DNA from 4 places in the Delftia tsuruhatensis genome. Region 4 is predicted to be linked to each of the others. Evidence: predicted binding sites of a transcription regulator. Region 4 holds the regulator's gene; each other region holds the start of a gene.
The links. Region 4 encodes FNR, which switches genes on or off when oxygen is low (the NO sensors DNR and NnrR bind a similar motif). Its sites were predicted from a motif close to TTGATNNNNATCAA; they were not measured.
Positions count from the first base shown of each region.

Region 1 (4,206 bases), 820 kb from region 4:
AACACCTGCGTGGGGGCCAGGCCGCCGCGCGCATAGGCACGGTCGCCACGGCCGGGCAGGGCGGGCTGGCGCGGGCCGTCCACGTGGTAGGTGACTTCCAGGTAGTAGGCCAGGGGCAGGTCCAGCACATCAAGCCAGACCACGGGCTCGTCACCGTCGTGGCCATGCTCGTGCCACAGGCCCGTGGGCGTGAGGATGAGATCGCCGCGCTCCATGGGGCATTTCTCGCCATCGACCGTGCTCCAGGCGCCTTGCCCCTCCACCACCATGCGCACGGCGTTGGGCGTGTGGCGGTGCGAGGGTGCCCACTCGCCGGGCAGCAGCAACTGCATGCCCAGGTAGATGGAGGCGCTGGCCTGCATCTTCTCCAGGCCATGGCCGGGGTTGGCCAGCACCAGCACGCGACGCTCGGCCTTTTCGATGGGCGTCAGCTCGCCGGCCTGCATCAGCAGCGGGCGGATGCTCTGGTAGGGCCAGGCGACGGGCTGGGTGCGCGGGCGCGGCGTGTGCGGCGGCATCACGTTGCGCAGGCTGGGCCACAGCGGCACCAGGTTGTTGCGCGTGAGTTCGTCGCGGTAGTCCTGGGGCAGGTCTTCCAGGCGGCCAAGTTCTTGCATGGCGGTCTCCTTGTGTTCAGTCTTCGGCGAGGCAGTTTTCGGCCTTCCAGCCGTACAGCCATTCCATGGCGTCGTAGAAACGCTCGGGCGTGCGGCCCTTCCAGAGGTCGTTGCGCACCAGGCGCTCCACGCCGCTGGCGTGGAAGATGCGGCCCATCTCGCGGGCGGACAGCACCACGCGCGCCGTGCGCGCAATGCGCGAGCGCTCGTACAGCTGCAGTGCCCGTGGCCAGTCGTTGCCGCAGCGCTTGAGCGCCTCGCCCAGCGTCACCGCGTCTTCCAGCGCCATGCAGGCGCCCTGGGCGATGTACTGCAGGGTGGGGTGGGCCGCATCGCCCAGCAGCGTGGCGCGGCCAAAGCTCCAGCGGCCCGTGGGCTCGCGGTCGGCCGTGGCCCAGCGCTTCCAGCTGTTGGGCAGGTCGATGAGCTGGCGCGCGCGCGGGCAGCAGTCGCCGTAGTAGCTTTGCACCTCTTCGCGGCTGCCTTCGCGCACGCCCCATTCCTCCTGCTCACGGCTGTGGAATGTGACGACCACGTTGTATTGCTCGCCGCCGCGCAGCGGGTAGTGCACCAGGTGGTAGTTGGGGCCGACCCAGATGCTGGCGGCATTCCAGCGCAGGTCCTCGGGGAAGTCGTTCTTCTGCACCACGGCGCGGTACACCACATGGCCGGAGACGCGCGCCGCATCGCCCACGTACTGCTGGCGCACCACGGACTTCACGCCATCGGCGCCGATCAGCGCCTGGCCTACATGGAGGCGGCCATGCTGGTCGCGCACGGTGACGGTGTCGCCCTCCTGCTGCACGGACTCGATGCGCGTGCCCGTCAGCGTCTCTATCGCCCCATGGGCGCGGGCGCTTTCGAGCAGCGAAGTGTGGATGTCGGCCCGGTGGATCACCGCATAGGGATTGCCGAAGCGTTCGCGAAAGGCCGTGCCCGTGGGGATGCGGCCGATCAGGCGTTCGTCCAGCGCATCGTGCATGACCATCTCGTCGGTATGGACGGCCCGGCCGTTTGCCAGCTCGCCCATGCCCAGCGCGTCGAAGGCGGCAAAGGCATTCGGACCCAGCTGGATGCCGGCGCCGATCTCCCCCAGTTGCGGGGCCTGCTCCAGCACCTTGACGGCTAAGCCCTGGCGCGCCAGCGCGAGGGCCGCAGCCACGCCGCCGATGCCGCCGCCGGCCACCAGGACGGGCAGCGAACGGGAAGGATTGCTTGTGCTCATGTGTCTCCTGTCTGCGTGGGGCCTCGGCAACTCTGCATCGCGGGCCATTCATGTATATAAAGAGTATGCTGATGATCAGTGTAGTTTTTATATGGCACGGAATCACATCGGGTTTTCCCGTTGCGCAGAACGGGCGCGCCGCTGCGCCACAATCGATCTGCCAGGGCCCCGGCATTCATGCGAACATGCCGGCGGCCCTGCGGGGGCATGCCTGCAAGGCGCATGTCCGCAGGGGACAGAGACAACACACAGCGCAACGCCATGGATCACCAACCTGCAGAACTGGAAAACTATCCCGGCTACCATATCCGCCGCCTCCAGCAGATCGCTGTCGCGGTCTTCATGGAGGAGACGCAGCCCTTCGGCGTCACTCCCGTGCAGTACGCCGCGCTGTCGGCCGTGCTGCGCCAACCCGGCGTGGACCAGCGCACGCTGGCACGGCTGATCGGCTTCGACACCTCGACCATCGGTAGCGTCATCGACCGGCTGGAAGCGCGGGGACTCATGGTGCGCAACAGCAGTCCCACCGATCGGCGCGTGCGCCTGCTGTCGGTGACCCAGGAGGGCCGCGCCCTGCTGGTGGCGGCCGAGCCCTCGGTGCTGCGGGCCCAGCAGCGCATGCTGGAGCCGCTGGCCGATGACCGGCGTGCGCTGTTCATGGAGATGATGGCCGTCCTGGTCCACCAGAACGATGAGTTGGCGCGTGCGCCCACGGCCGTGACGGCGCGCGCGACGCCTCGCCCTGCGGACGGCTGAAGCGGTCCGGCTGCCCATGGACTGGGATCATCTGCGTTTCTTCGGCGAGCTTGCCCGCAGCGGCAGCATGGCCGCCGCCGCCCGGCGCCTGGGCGTGGAACACACCACGGTGTCACGGCGCATCCAGGCGCTGGAAAAGCAGCTGGGCGCCGTGCTCCTGGAGCGGGAAGGCGGCCAATGGCGGGCCACCGAGGCCGGCCGCCAGCTGCTGGGCGTGGCGGACGCCATGCAGCAGGCCGCTGCCCGGCTGGAGCACATGCCGCTGGCGGCGGAGGCCGCCAGCCAGGGGCCTGCGGGCCTGGTGCGCGTGGGGGCCACGGAAGGCTTCGGGACGCAGTTGCTGGCCCCGCAACTGGCCACGCTGACCCTGCGCCACCCGTTGCTGAGCATCGATCTGCTGGCGCTGCCACGCCTGCTGCACCTGTCACGGCGCGAGGCGGACATCGTGATCTCGCTGGAGCGGCCCACGCGCGGCTCGGCCGTTGTCACCAAGCTGGCCGACTACCGGCTCTTTCTCTACGGCCAGCGCGAGTACCTGGCCCGCCGTCCGCTGGTCGCACGCACCGAGGACCTGCGCCACCACAGCTTCATCCACTACGTGGACGACCTGCTGTTCACGCGCGAGCTGCAGTTGCTGTCCACGCTGTTCCAGCCCGAGCGCTTTGCCTTTCGCAGCACCAGCATCACGGCCCAGTACGAGGCCGTGCGCGCCGGCGCGGGCCTGGCCGTGCTGCCGGCCTTCATCGCCGACCGGGACCCCGTGCTCAGCCGCGTGCTCCCGGGCCAGGCCTGCTTCACGCGCACCTTCTGGATGAGCATGCCCTCGGACGCGCGCCGGGTGCCGCGCATCGAGGCGGTCTGGGGCTTTCTGCGCGAGGCCGTGCAGGGGATGGGGGAGCTGCTGCGTCCCAGAGCCTGACAGGCCGGGCCGGTCAAGCCCCTGCCGCTATACTGCCCGCCCCGAATCTCGTCATCCGACAGCAGGATCTCCCGGCATGCGCCTGAAAGCCTTTTTGCGTCCACTGGTGTGCCTGAGCCTGGCCGGTCTGGCCGCTTGCGGCAGCAACCCGCCCAGCCCCTCGGCCGCCACGCCTGAATCCACGCCCGTCACCGCGGCCGCGCCGATCCGGATCGGCCTGGCCCTGGGGGGTGGGGCCGTCAAGGGCTTTGCCCACATCGGTGTCATCAAGATGCTGGAGGCCAATGGCTTCACGCCCGCCGTGGTGGCGGGCACCAGCGCGGGCAGCGTGGTCGGGGCCCTGTATGCGGGCGGCATGAACGCCTTCGAGCTGCAGGAAAAGGCCGTGGCCCTGGATGAAACCCGGATCCGTGACCTGCAGCTGTCCTCGGGCGGGCTGCTGGTGGGCCAGAAGCTGGAGGACTATGTGAACGAGCAGGTGGGCCGCAAGCCGCTGGAGCAGCTGGCCAAGCCCTTCGTGGCCGTGTCCACGCGCCTGGAGGATGGCGAGCGCACCGTGTTCGCCCGCGGCAACACAGGACAGGCGGTGCGCGCCTCCAGCAGCATCCCGGGCGTGTTCCAGCCGGTGGCCATCGGCAAATACCATTTCGTCGACGGAGGCATCACCAGCCCCGTGCCCGTGGATGCGG
Region 1 is NZ_LR813084.1:3,214,910-3,219,115, reverse strand. Features, by position in the region: gene L1Z78_RS14580 (cupin domain-containing protein) at 1-617, opposite strand, end outside; gene L1Z78_RS14575 (3-hydroxybenzoate 6-monooxygenase) at 634-1,842, opposite strand; gene L1Z78_RS14570 (MarR family winged helix-turn-helix transcriptional regulator) at 2,104-2,598, shown strand; gene L1Z78_RS14565 (LysR family transcriptional regulator) at 2,615-3,517, shown strand; gene L1Z78_RS14560 (patatin-like phospholipase family protein) at 3,594-4,206, shown strand, end outside.
Region 1: L1Z78_RS14575 (3-hydroxybenzoate 6-monooxygenase) is a predicted target of FNR. The motif match lies at 1,890-1,903, and genes of this name have one in related genera.

Region 2 (4,206 bases), 1.5 Mb from region 4:
GGCTGCTGCTGGCCCTGGCCGGCCTGTCGGACCAGGTGTTCTGCGCGCCGGGCGGGCATGAGCGCTGGTTCATCGAATCCCACCAGTTCCGCATCGACACGGCCGACGGCATCGGCCGGCCCACGCCCGAGGGCGCGCACCGCGACGGCGTGGATCTGGTGGCCGTGATCCTGGTCGGGCGCGAAGGCGTCAAGGGCGGCGAGACACGCATCTTCGAGGCGGCGGGCCCCAGCGGCCAGCGTTTCACGCTGACCGAGCCCTGGTCCGTGCTGCTGCTGGACGATGCACGCATGATCCACGAGACCACGCCCATACAGCCCGAGCGCCCGGGCGGCGTGCGCGACACGTTGGTGCTGACCTACCGCCGCAAGGGCTTCCAGGGCGCCGAGCTCGACCGGCGGCACCAGGACTGACTCCGCGTGTAAGCCGTGGTCCCGAAAGCCTGCCGCTGATGCAGCGAGCGTTGATGCATATCAAGACGCTGGTGCATGATGGGTGCAGACTGTGATTCATCGACCCGGCGGCTCCTGGCGCCCTGCGGCAGCCGCCATGCAAACGAAGGAGAGAAAAAGCATGTTCAAGCACATCCTGGTTCCGGTGGACGGCTCCAACAGCTCGATGCTGGCGGTGCACAAGGGCGTGGAGCTGGCCAAGGCCTTTGGCAGCACGCTGACGGCGGTCTACGTGGTGGACCCCTATCCGTTCACGGGCGTGGGCGCCGACTTCGCCTACGGCCAGTCGCAGTACCTGAGCGCGGCCACGGCCGAGGCCAATACCACGCTGGACGCCGTCAAGAAGATCGGCGATGACGCCGGTGTCGCCATCTCCACCGTGGTCGGCGAGGGCCATGCGGTGCATGAGGGCATCGTGCGCGTGCTGGAGAGCACGGGTGCGGACCTGATCATCATGGGCTCGCAAGGCCGCCGGGGCCTGGAGAAGCTGATGCTGGGCAGCGTGACCCAGCGCGTGCTGGGCGCCGTGCGCGTGCCCGTGTTGGTGGTGCGCGAGTAGGCGCAGCCCCCTTCAAGGTGCAAACGGCTCCTGCGGGAGCCGTTTTCCTTGCTGGCTTGCCTCTCAGCGGTTGAGCAGCCGTGCCAGCCAGCCCTTTTTCTTGCGTTGCAGTTCCAGCTCATGCAGGACCTCGGCCTTGAGCCGCTCCTTTTCCGCCGCGGGGCTGGCCTCTCGCGCCATGCGAAGGTAGGCCTTGGCCGAGTCCACGTAGCCGTAGTCCTCGTTGCGGATGTGGTTGAACAGCCAGCGCGAGAGCATGCCGTGCAGCTCGGCGGCAACATCCTCGCCGGCTTCGAAGCGGGTCTGCATCTCGATCACGCGGCGGGTGAACAGCTCGTGCACCTTTTTGTGCGGTCCGGCGAACATGTATCCGGCGCTCTCGATCAGGCTTTCCTCGAAGACGAAGTGCGAGACGGTGTAGTCGATCATCTCGCCGATGACATCGCCCAGGGCCTCGCGGTCGGGCGAGGCGCGCAGCTCGTAGAGTTTGTTGATGTAGTCGACGATGCGGCGGTGCTGCCGGTCGATCTCTGCAATCCCGGTGTCCAGCTCGGGGACCCAGACCAGCAATGCCATGACGTTCTCCTGAAATTCGGGTATTTCCGCAGGAGTATTCACGGGACTGTCACATGGCTTCTTGATGCAGATCATCCTGATCTGCATCAATGCATGTCGTGCTGCGGTGCAGGGGCGCGGGCCGCGCGCACCGCAGCGGTGCGTCACTCGATCTTGGCGCCCGAGGACTCGACGATCTGTTTGGACTGCCGGAAGTCCGTCTGGAACATCTTGTCGAAGTCGGCCACGGTCATGGACTGGGGCTCGGCGCCCTGGGTCTGGATGGCCTCGCGCACTTCGGGCATGGCCAGCAGCTTGTTCACTTCGGCATTGACCTTGGTCACGATGGCCGTGGGCGTGCCCTTGGGCATGAACAGGCCGTACCAGGTGCTCACGTCAAAGCCCTTGAGCCCGGATTCGGCCAGCGTGGGCGTGTCGGGCAGCGAGGAGGAACGCCTGGCCGAGGTCACGGCGATGGCGCGCAGCTTGCCCGCCTTGATCTGCGCGATGGCCGAAGGCACGGAGGACACGAGCAGGTCCACGTTGCCCGCCAGCGCATCCATCAGCGCGGGATTGGAGCCCTTGTAGGGCACGTGTACCAGCTGGATGCCCGCGGCCTTTTCCAGCAGCACGCCGGACAGGTGGATGCTGGTGCCGTTGCCGGGCGAGCCATAGGTGACCTTGCCCGGATGCTGCCTTGCGGCCGCCACGATGTCGGCCAGCGTCTTGTAGGGCGAGTTCACGCCGGTGGCGATCACGATGGGCGTGTAGGCCACATGGGCCACGGGCACCAGGTCCTTGACCGGGTTCCAGGGCAGGTTCTTGTAGAGGTAGGGGCCCAGGACCACGTTGTCCTTCTGGCCCATGACCATGTCGTAGCCGGTGGGCGCTGCCTTGGCGGCCTCGGTGATGCCGATGGTGCCGCCCGCGCCCGCACGGTTGTCGGGCACGACGGTCCACTTGCTGACTTCGGTCAGCTTGTTGGAGACCACGCGCGCGAGGATGTCGGTGCCGCCGCCGGGCGGGAAGGGAACGATCATGCGCACGGGCTTGTTCGGATAGTCGGCGGCCGGGGCTTGCGCGGCGGCGGAAAAGCTCAGGCCCATGGCGGCAGCCAAGGCGGTGCAGGTGATCAGTGGGCGGAACATGAAAAAAGAAACTCCTGGGACGGATGGGGCAGTGCCGCGCCCGGGCCGCAAGGGCAGCAGCGCATGGGCGACGTGGGCTGTCGATGATCGGGGGGGTGTTTCCGCCATCTTGCTTGGGAATCCACAATTTATATGGACTTCCGCAATGTGCGCCACAAGGGCTTGCACCCAGGGCCGGGGTTGTGCCCCGCCGTGAGGTGGATGCGTATTCTAGGCCTGCTGCCTTGGCCACGTCGCGTTCGCCACACGGCCCCGTGCACCCCCGCGGTGCTCAGGTGCTGCCTGCCAGCGCCCGGTCCAGCACGCGCACCGTCTGGTACAGCACGCGCGTGCCGTCCAGCAACTGGGCCGGCTCTATCCATTCCTCGGGCGCGTGGCTGCGGCCATGCAGGCAGGGAATGAAGATCATCCCCATGGGGCCGGTGGACGCCATGTAGGCAGCGTCGTGCCCGGCGCCGCTGGGCATGCGCATCTGCGCATAGCCGAGTTCGGCACAGGCCTGCTCCACGCCTTGCATGACCGGCTCGGCGCAGTCCGTGGGCTGCGAGCGGCTCACCTCGTCCATCACCAGGCGCACGCGCAGGGCCTGGAGGCCGGGCAGGACTTCGGCCAGCAATTGCTCGGGGAAGGTGTCCAGCAGGCCGGCGTGGTCGCTGCGCACTTCCATCATCATCTCGACCAGGCCGGGCACGGCGTTGGAGGCGTTGGGCGTGAGCGAAAGCCGGCCGACCGTGGCCACCACGTAGTGCGGATGCCCGTGCAGCGCCGAGGCCCGGCGGCTGGCCGCGTCGATGATGCGGGCCGCGCCCACCAGGGCGTCCTGGCGCATGTTCATGGGCGTGGTGCCCGCGTGATCGGCCTGTCCGTGCACGGTGAAACGCACACGGCGTATGCCGACGATGTTCGTCACCACGCCGATGGGCAGGCCGCGCTGCTCCAGCACCGGGCCTTGCTCGATGTGCAGTTCCACGAAGGCTGCCGTGCCTTTCGGACCGCGCAGCGGGCGGTCCAGGGCTTCGGGCCGGGCGCCGATGCGGCGCATGCCTTCGGCCAGGGTCTCTCCCTGCGGATTGCGTGCGGCCAGCATGGTGGCGTCCAGCTTGCCCGACAGGGCGCGGCTGCCGATGCAGGAGATGCCGTAGTCGCTGGGCTCCTCGGACAGGAAGTCGATGACCTCGAACGGATGCTGGAGCGCTATGCCCCTCTCGTGCAGTGCGTGGGCCACCTCGATGCCGGCCAGCACGCCGATGATGCCGTCGAAGCGGCCGCCCATCATCACCGTGTCGCAGTGCGATCCCGTGGAGATCGGGGCACGTGGGGTGGAGCCGGCGGCGGCGGGCAAGCGGCCCACGAGGTTGCCGCCCTCGTCGAGACGGACCTGCATGCCGGCCGCCTCGAACTCGGCGCGCAGCCAGGCGCGGGCCTGGTCGAATTCAGGCGAGAAGGCGCGGCGTGTCCAGGGGACATCGGGGCGGGTGAAGGTGGACAGGGT
Region 2 is NZ_LR813084.1:2,484,542-2,488,747, forward strand. Features, by position in the region: gene L1Z78_RS11210 (2OG-Fe dioxygenase family protein) at 1-413, shown strand, start outside; gene L1Z78_RS11215 (universal stress protein) at 574-1,011, shown strand; gene L1Z78_RS11220 (bacteriohemerythrin) at 1,075-1,587, opposite strand; gene L1Z78_RS11225 (Bug family tripartite tricarboxylate transporter substrate binding protein) at 1,731-2,714, opposite strand; gene L1Z78_RS11230 (Zn-dependent hydrolase) at 2,986-4,206, opposite strand, start outside.
Region 2: L1Z78_RS11220 (bacteriohemerythrin) is a predicted target of FNR. The motif match lies at 1,664-1,677, and genes of this name have one in related genera.

Region 3 (4,206 bases), 1.4 Mb from region 4:
GGTCGATGCGGAACTCCGGCGTCAGCGAATTGCCGCGCGTGGCGCTGGCCGTGGGCGTGCCCGAGGTGCCTGCCACCAGGCCCTTGGCGCCGCGCGCCAGCGTCTCGCCGTAGCCGGCCGCAAAGGCGGCCAGCCCACCGGCGGTGAGGCCACCGCGCAGCAGCAGGCGGCGGCGGGCGGCCTCGGCATCCAGCCGGTCTTCGGGAGCTTGGGGGAGTTTCTTCTTGTCGGTCATGGATTGCTTTCTGTGGCGCGGCCGGCAGGGGGGTGGGCCGCGCTCCGTGAATGGGGAGTGCCGTCAGGGCGGCGGTGTCAGACGGCGCGGGCCGATGCCGAGCGCGCGGGGAACAGCTCCAGCGCCCAGGTCGCCAGCGTCACCAGCGCAACGCACAGGCCGGCCACGCCCAGCATGCCCAGCAGGCCGTCGCCGCCCAGCGGCATGTGGTAGATGTACAGGCCCGCGCCGTACTTGGGCACGCCCTGCACACCCATGAACAGGGCCCAGCGAAAGGCCCAGGCGGCGGCGGCCAGGCCCAGCCCCAGGGCCAGCGTGTAGCGCGGGCAGGCCATGCGCGTTGCGCCCTGGGCCAGCGCCCACAGCAAGGCGGCGCCCGCCACGGCCGAGCCCAGCATGCTCAGCCGCCAGACCGGGAACTGCTGCCACAGCTGCAGCGCTGCCTGGAAGGAGCGGCCCTGGCCCAGCCAGCCGGCAACGGTCCAGATCGCCACCATGGCCAGCAGGCACAGCGCCAGCGCCAGGCCCAGCACGCGCAGGGCCTGCAGGGCGCCGACATCGGGGCGTTGGCGGGCGGGCAGAAAGCGTGCCGTCACCAGCATGCAGCCCACGGTGGCCAGCCAGCCCGTGAGCGCCAGGTTCAGCGGCACCCACAGCGTGTTCCACAGCGGGCGCGAGCGCACGGCCATCAGCTCGGCGCCGGTATAGGCGGTGATGGTCAGTGCCGACACGGCCAGCAGCGGTGCCAGCCAGCGCAGCCACTGCGGCCGGCCCAGCCACCAGGCCAGCACGAAGGCCAGCGCCAGTCCCACGAAGACCGGCAGCAGCAGGGCGCCCACCGACATCCACGACCAGGGCGTGAAGTGCGCATAGAAATGCCAGAAGCGTGCGGGCTGGTGCAGGTCGGCCAGCAGCGACACGGGCGCCGCGATGGCGCTCACGGCCAGCACCAGCACGGCGGCAGGCAGCAGGCGCGCCATGGCGCTGGCGCGTGGTGCCCATGCGCAGGCGGCGGCCAGCAGGGCGGCGCCCGTGGCAATGCCGGCCAGGAAGAAGTACTGCACGGCCCAGGGCAGCCAGGCCGATTCGTAGGCAGGGGTCAGGAGTTCGATGATCTGCATGCGATGGTCCTTGCGATCAGTGGGATGCGACCAGACGCACGCTGGCCTGTCCGTCCACGCCCTCGACGAAGGCGTCGGGCAAGCCCAGGTAGTACACATGCGGGTCCGTGCCCATGGCGGGCTTGAGCACCTTGAGGTCCTTGGCGTGCTCGCGCATGCGCTGGCGGATCTCGCTGCCCTCGTCGTTGAGGTCGCCGATCACGCGCGCACCGCCCACGCAGCTTTCCACGCAGGCCGGCAGCAGGCCGGCCTCCAGCCGGTGCTCGCAGAAGGTGCACTTGTCCGCGGTCTGCGTCTCATGGTTGATGAAGCGCGCGTCATAGGGACAGGCCTGCACGCAGTAGCCGCAGCCCACGCAGCGCTCGTTGTCCACCAGCACGATGCCGTCGCTGCGCTGGAAGGTGGCCTGCACGGGGCAGACCGGCACGCAGGGCGGGTTGTCGCAGTGGTTGCACAGGCGCGGCAGGTTGAGCATGGCCGGGGGCAGGTCCTCGTTGCCCGCGTGCTGCACCTCGTACTGCAGCACCGTGGTGCGGAACTGGCCCAGCGGCGGCAGGTTTTCCATGGAGCAGCTCACCGTGCAGGCCTGGCAGCCGATGCACCGGCGCAGGTCCACCAGCATGCCGTAGCGCCTGCCCGCCTCGCCCGGGCGACGCGGTGGCTGGAATCCCGGCGACCCCGGCATGGCCGCCGCCACGGGCAGGGCCACGGCAGCCATGGCCGCAGCGAGCAGATCCTGCAAAAAACCGCGCTTGCTTTCTGCGGGTTGTTGTTCGAATACGGTGGGGGTACTTCCCGGGCTGCAAGGCGTGCGGCTGCAATCGCCGGGGGCATGGGAGGGTTTTGGCATGGCCTGTCTTTCATCGTTCTGCGGCCGCGAAGGCGGTCGCTTAAACTCAATTAAGCATTTGAAATATGCTTTTTATATTGAATTTAATATATGAAATTTCAGGCTTTTGTGGCTTGATGTGAGTCAAGTCGGTGGCTGGTTTCCGACCCGCGATCCGCCTGCTGGCGGGCGCTGCACCGGGTGCGTTACCGAGGGTCACAGCGTGCGATGTGCGGATTAAGGCCGGGTTAACAGCATGAGCGCAACGCTCGGGATCATGGGTCAGCAGCGTATGTAGCACCAGCCCGACTGCTGCAGCAGGGCCAGCGACTCGATGCCTCCCAGGGGCAGCACCCGCATGCCGGCCTGTGCCTGGCGGCCCAGTTTCTTCAGCGTGTTGGGACAGATCAGGGTCTGCGCCAGGGTCGCTTCGTCCAGGTGCTGCGGCGTGCCGGGCACGGCGTCCAGCAGGGCCTCGACGGCCGGGCCGTTGACGATGAGCAGCACCTCGGCGTCGGGACGGTCCTGGCGCAGGTTGGCGAGGTTGCTGCGCGCCCGTGCCAGCGCGCCCGGGGTGGGCGCATGCAGCGCGATGCGCAGTGGCTTCGTCTCGGTTCGATGGGAAAACAAGTCCATGGAAAGCTCGCCGTGGTTCATTTCCTGGGCCGCGTTCCCATGACCTCTTCGAGCAGCCCTGGCGGCAGTCCCGTACGCACCTGCACCAGCCCTTTGTCGTCCTTCCAGATGAGGGCGGGCGTGGCGCGCAGCCCCCAGGTGGACATCAGCGATGCGTGGTTGGCCAGGGACTGCCGCAGGGCCTGCGGTATGGAGGCCAGTGGCGTGACGCCGGCGCTTTCTCCGCCGGCGCGGCCGGCCCTGGCATAGGCGCGCGCATGCTCGGCCAGCGCCTGCTCGGGCTGGCGCGCGCCGAGGATGGCGGCGGCCTTTCCCTCGCTGCTGGGCTTGAGGATGCCCACCAGCACATGGCGCAACTGCACCTGGCCGGACTCCACCCAGGGGCGGGCTTCGTTCCACAACTGGTTGCAGTAGGGGCAGTTGGGATCGGTGAAGACATAGACCGTGCGCGGCGCGTCGGCGCGCCCGTCGGCAACGGCCTGCGTGCGCTGCACATCGCTCCACAGCTGCTCGCCCATGGGTTTTTGCACCGCTGCCTGCAGGGCCTGGGCATTCACGTCGCTCCCCTGGGCATCGATCACCGTGCCCAGGATCCAGTGCTTGCCATCGGGCATGCGGTAGATGGGAACCGGCTGGCGGTCACGGTAGGCGGCCCAGGCCTTGAGGCCGCCCACGGCGGGCAGCGGTCCCACCAGGGTCAGGCCCTGCTGGGCCAGGAATTCCTGCGATGGCAGCTCGTTGGCAAAGGTCGGCTGGGCCAGGGTTGCCAGGATTCCCAGAAATCCAATGAGGGAGGGCAGTTTGCGGATTCTCATGAACAGTCCTTCAGATGCTCGGCCAGACTGGCGCGCGACAGTTCGCCCATGCGCATGCCGCATTGCCTGCCGTCGGCGCCATAGAAATAGGTGGAGGGAAGGCCCTGCTGTCGCCAATGGCCGCCGGCCTGCTGCCGGGGATCGAGCAGCACCTGCTCCGGCGGCAAGGGGGCCGTCGTCTGCGTGCGCCGCAGATAGCCCGTCACGGTCTCTGCGCTCTCGCCCTGGTTGATCCAGATGAAGCGTACATCGGGCCGCTGCTGCTGCGCCTGGGCCAGCACGGGCATCTCGCGCCGGCAGGGCGGGCACCAGGTGGCCCAGAGGTTGATGACCATGGGTCGGCCCTCGGCCTGCTGCAGTTGCCGCAGCGAGATGGGCCGGGCCTGTGCATTGACCAGGGTGAAGGCGGGCAGCGATGGCGCATCGTCCGCCGGCAAGGCCTGGAGCAGGGCGCCCACGGCCAGCACGGCGCCGCCCGCACCCAGCGGCAGCGCGGCGGCGCGGCGCAGGGCCAAGGACTTGCGGCTTTGCCACAGCATCCACAGCAGCGCGGCCAGCAGGCCGGCCCAG
Region 3 is NZ_LR813084.1:2,663,109-2,667,314, forward strand. Features, by position in the region: gene L1Z78_RS12025 (tetrathionate reductase subunit A) at 1-235, opposite strand, end outside; gene nrfD (NrfD/PsrC family molybdoenzyme membrane anchor subunit) at 313-1,356, opposite strand; gene dsrO (sulfate reduction electron transfer complex DsrMKJOP subunit DsrO) at 1,373-2,206, opposite strand; gene L1Z78_RS12040 (hypothetical protein) at 2,468-2,821, opposite strand; gene dsbG (thiol:disulfide interchange protein DsbG) at 2,839-3,636, opposite strand; gene L1Z78_RS12050 (TlpA family protein disulfide reductase) at 3,633-4,206, opposite strand, start outside.
Region 3: dsrO (sulfate reduction electron transfer complex DsrMKJOP subunit DsrO) is a predicted target of FNR. The motif match lies at 2,320-2,333, and genes of this name have one in related genera.

Region 4 (4,206 bases):
ATGATGGCCATGATGACGGCGCGGCGCACCAGGTCGTCGCGCGACAGCGCCAGGCCTCTCACCACGGGCAACTGGCCGGCGTCGATGGCGTCGTAGTACTCCTCCAGCGTCTTGGCGTTCTGGCTGTAGCTGGCTCCCACCTTGCCGATGGCCGACACGCCCAGCGCGATCAGGTCGCAGTCGGGCTGGGTGCTGTAGCCCTGGAAGTTGCGGTGCAGCCGCCCCTGGCGCTTGGCCACGGCCAGCGCATCCTCGGGCAACGCGAAGTGGTCCATGCCCACATAGACATAGCCGCCGTCCATGAAAGCCGCGATGGAGCGCGAGAGCATGGCCAGCTTGTCGGCGCCCTGGGGCAGATCCTCGGAAGCGATACGCCGCTGCGGCTTGAAGCGCTCGGGCAGATGGGCGTAGGCGTACAGGGCGATGCGATCCGGCCGCAGCGCGTTGACCTGCGCCAGCGTGCGCTCGAAGGACTCGGGCGTCTGCCTGGGCAGGCCGTAGATCAGGTCCACATTGATGGAGGCAAAGCCCAGCCGGCGCGCGGCGGCCACCAGCTCGAACACCTGCGCGGCCGGCTGCACGCGGTGCACGGCGATCTGCACCTGCTCGTCGAAGTCCTGCACGCCGAAGCTCAGGCGGTTGAAGCCCAGTTCCTTGAGCACCGCCAGGCGTTCGGCGGTGACGGTGCGTGGATCGACCTCGATGGAGTACTCCCCCCCGGCCTCCAGCCTGAAGTGCTCGCGCAGCAGGCCCATCAGCGTGCGCAGCTCCTCGTCCGAGAAGAAGGTGGGCGTGCCGCCGCCCAGGTGCAGCTGGCTGACGGCCTGGCCCTTGCCGCAGTGGGCGGTGTGCAGGGCGATCTCGCGGGCCAGGTAGTCCAGGTAGACCGCAGCACGGTCATGGTGGCGCGTGACGATCTTGTTGCAGGCGCAGTAGTAGCACAGCGATTCGCAGAACGGCACATGCACATACAGCGACAAAGGCATGGCACGTGCTGCGGTACTCGATTTGCGTTGTTGCAGCGCCAGGATATAGTCCTCTGCACCAAAGGCCTCCACGAAACGGTCGGCGGTGGGGAACGAGGTGTATCGGGGCCCCGGTACGTCGAAGCGACGCAGCAGCTCTGGGGTGACAGCGGTCATGGGTTTTTTCCTCTAATACCTTGACTGTGCCGCAGGGCATCGGCCCCGTCCTTGACTCACATCAAGAGTTGTTTGAGGCACTGCTGCGACAATTTGATCCAACTCATCGCCATCCACGAGGTCACCACTGGCACGCCACTGTGCCGCTGATGTTTACTCCATGAACCTTCAGACCATCAAAGCCTCCTGCTCCAACTGCAACCTGCGCGAACTGTGCATGCCCATGGGGCTGGATGCCGAGCAGATGCAGCGCATCGACGACATCGTGGCCACGCGCCGCAAGGTCAAGCGCGGCGGCCTGCTGTTTCGCAACGGCGAGGCCTTCACCTCGCTGTATGCCATCCGCACGGGCTTCTTCAAGACCTGCGTGGCCACCGAGGACGGTCGCGACCAGGTCACGGGCTTTCAGATGGCCGGCGAGATCATCGGGCTGGACGGCATCGTCAACGACCATCACACCTGCGATGCCGTGGCCCTGGAGGATGCCGAGGTCTGCGTCATGCCCTTCGACAAGCTCGAGCACCTGTCGCGCGAGGTCACGGCCCTGCAAAACCACGTGCACAAGGTCATGAGCCGCGAGATCGTGCGCGAGCACGGCGTCATGCTGCTGCTGGGCAGCATGCGCGCCGAGGAGCGCCTGGCCGCCTTCGTGCTCAACCTGGTGCAGCGCCTGCATGCACGCGGCTTTTCCAAGTCCGAGCTGGTGCTGCGCATGACGCGCGAGGAGATCGGCAGCTACCTGGGCCTGAAGCTGGAGACCGTCAGCCGCACGTTCTCCAAGTTCGCCGAGGAGAACATCATCGAGGTGCGCCAGCGCCACCTGCGCATCCTGGACACGGATGCGCTCAAGCGCATCGTCAACAGCCAGCAATGCCAGTAGGGCATGCCAGACGCCCCTTGCGGAAATGATGAAGGCCCGCGAAAGCGGGCCTTGTTGCTTGCGGGGTGACCAGGGGAGCGGATCAGTCGCGTCCCAGTCCCTGCAGGGCCAGATCCGGGTCGGGCTCGGAGACGATGCCGTCGTTGAGGTCGCGTGCCGAGCGGCCCAGCATGATGGTCATGAGGCTGGACAGCATGGTCACGGCCCAGAACGCGAAGAAGGCCAGCGTATAGATCCCCTGGCGGGACCAGCCCAGGTCGCCGAGCCAGTGCAGCTCCAGCGGGTCCACGAAGGCAAAGACCAGCATCTCCATCACGGCGGCCGCCAGGAAGGCAGGCCAGGCAATCCACATCCAGCGTTGGGCCAACATCAGCGATCTCCTTGGGCTGTCGAGGGGCACGTTGATTGTGCGCCCCGCCAAAGCATGCCGCCAAGCCCCACGCAGCCCCGCCGGCCTGTAGGAAACCCTCACCCGTCGCGCATGCCGGAGACGGGGTTCACCATGCAAAAAAAGGCCGCATTGCGGCCTCCTGCAAGGATGCGCGGCGTTCAGCGGTCCGTGGGGTGGTCGTACGCCGGCGTGGCCGCATGGTTGCGGCCTGTGACGGCGGGCGCCAGGCTCTTGGGAACTTCGCGCGCGCCGCCTGCACGTTCATTGATCTCGATGCCGTTGCGGTAGTAGTCGGGGTCGATCACGGGGTCGGCCCCATTGATCGCGATGATGGCCGTGACCACGCCGGCCACCACCACGGCGGCCGGACCGGCCACCACGAGCCAGACATGGGCGAACTTCCACCAGGGCTTGCCGGCGTCCGGGTGCGGAGCGGACGGGGCGGCCGAAGGGACTGCGGGACTCGAAGACATGGGAAACCTCTTTCTTTCAAGCGGCACACGCGGCATGCGCCGCGCGTTCCGGGAACATTACCTGGGAACCAGGAAGACCGCCTTCTCGGACGCCCGGCCCGCACCTGCCGCCACGGCATCGATGTCGAAGAATACGGTGTGCGAGCCCGGCTCGGCGGAACCGTAGGGAATCTGCAGGCGCGCCGCGATGCCGCGCGTCTCGGCGGGGCCGACCTCGACCTCCTGCTCCGAGGCCAGCTCCAGGCCGTCCAGGCCGTGGGCGCTGATGCGGTAGCGCTGGGCCTGCTCGGTGGCGTTCATGATCTGCAGGCGGTAGACATTCTCCAGCTTGCCGCCCGCGACGATGCGCGACAGCGAGGCCCGGTCGCGGATCACGTCCACCTTGACCGACTGGCGCAGCGCCAGGCTCACGATCATGGCCGTGCTCAGGCCGACCAGCACGGCCGAGTAGATCAGCACGCGGGGCCGGAAGATGCGGCGCAGCACCTGGGCGCGCCGCCAGGCACCGGCCATGGCGTTCTGCGTGGTCAGGCGGATCAGGCCGCGCGGGTACTCCATCCTGTCCATGATGGAGTTGCAGGCGTCTATGCACAGGCCGCAGCCTATGCACTCGTATTGCAGGCCGTTGCGGATGTCGATGCCCACGGGGCAGACCTGCACGCACATCTTGCAGTCGATGCAGTCGCCCAGGCCCTGGGCCTTGTGGTCCACCTTCTTGGTGCGCGGCGCGCGCGGCTCGCCACGGCCCGTGTCGTAGCTGACGATCATCGTGTCCTTGTCGAACATGGCGCTCTGAAAGCGCGCATAGGGACACATGTACTTGCAGACCTGCTCGCGCATGTAGCCCGCATTGCCATAGGTGGCGAAGCCGTAGAACAGCACCCAGAATATCTGCCAGCTGCCCTGCAGCGCCAGCAGCTCGGCTCCCAGTTCGCGGATGGGCACGAAATAGCCCACGAAGGTGAAGCCCGTCCACAGCGCGATGGCGATCCACAGGAACTGCTTGAGCAACTTCTTCCAGAGCTTCTCGAAGGTCCAGCCGTTCTTGTCCAGGCGCATGCGGGCACTGCGGTCGCCTTCGACCTTGCGCTCCACCCACATGAAGATCTCGGTATAGACGGTCTGCGGGCAGGAGAAACCGCACCACAGGCGCCCGGCCACGGCCGTGAACAGGAACAGCGCCAGCGCCGAGACGATCAGCAGCCCGGCCAGGTAGATGAAGTCCTGGGGGTACAGCACCAGCCCGAACAGGTAAAAGCGCCGAGCGCCCAGGTCGAACAGCACCATCTGGCGCTGCCCCCACTCCAGCCAGGGCAGGCC
Region 4 is NZ_LR813084.1:4,034,522-4,038,727, forward strand. Features, by position in the region: gene hemN (oxygen-independent coproporphyrinogen III oxidase) at 1-1,142, opposite strand, end outside; gene fnr (fumarate/nitrate reduction transcriptional regulator Fnr) at 1,303-2,022, shown strand; gene L1Z78_RS18270 (hypothetical protein) at 2,105-2,392, opposite strand; gene L1Z78_RS18275 (FixH family protein) at 2,572-2,886, opposite strand; gene ccoG (cytochrome c oxidase accessory protein CcoG) at 2,944-4,206, opposite strand, start outside.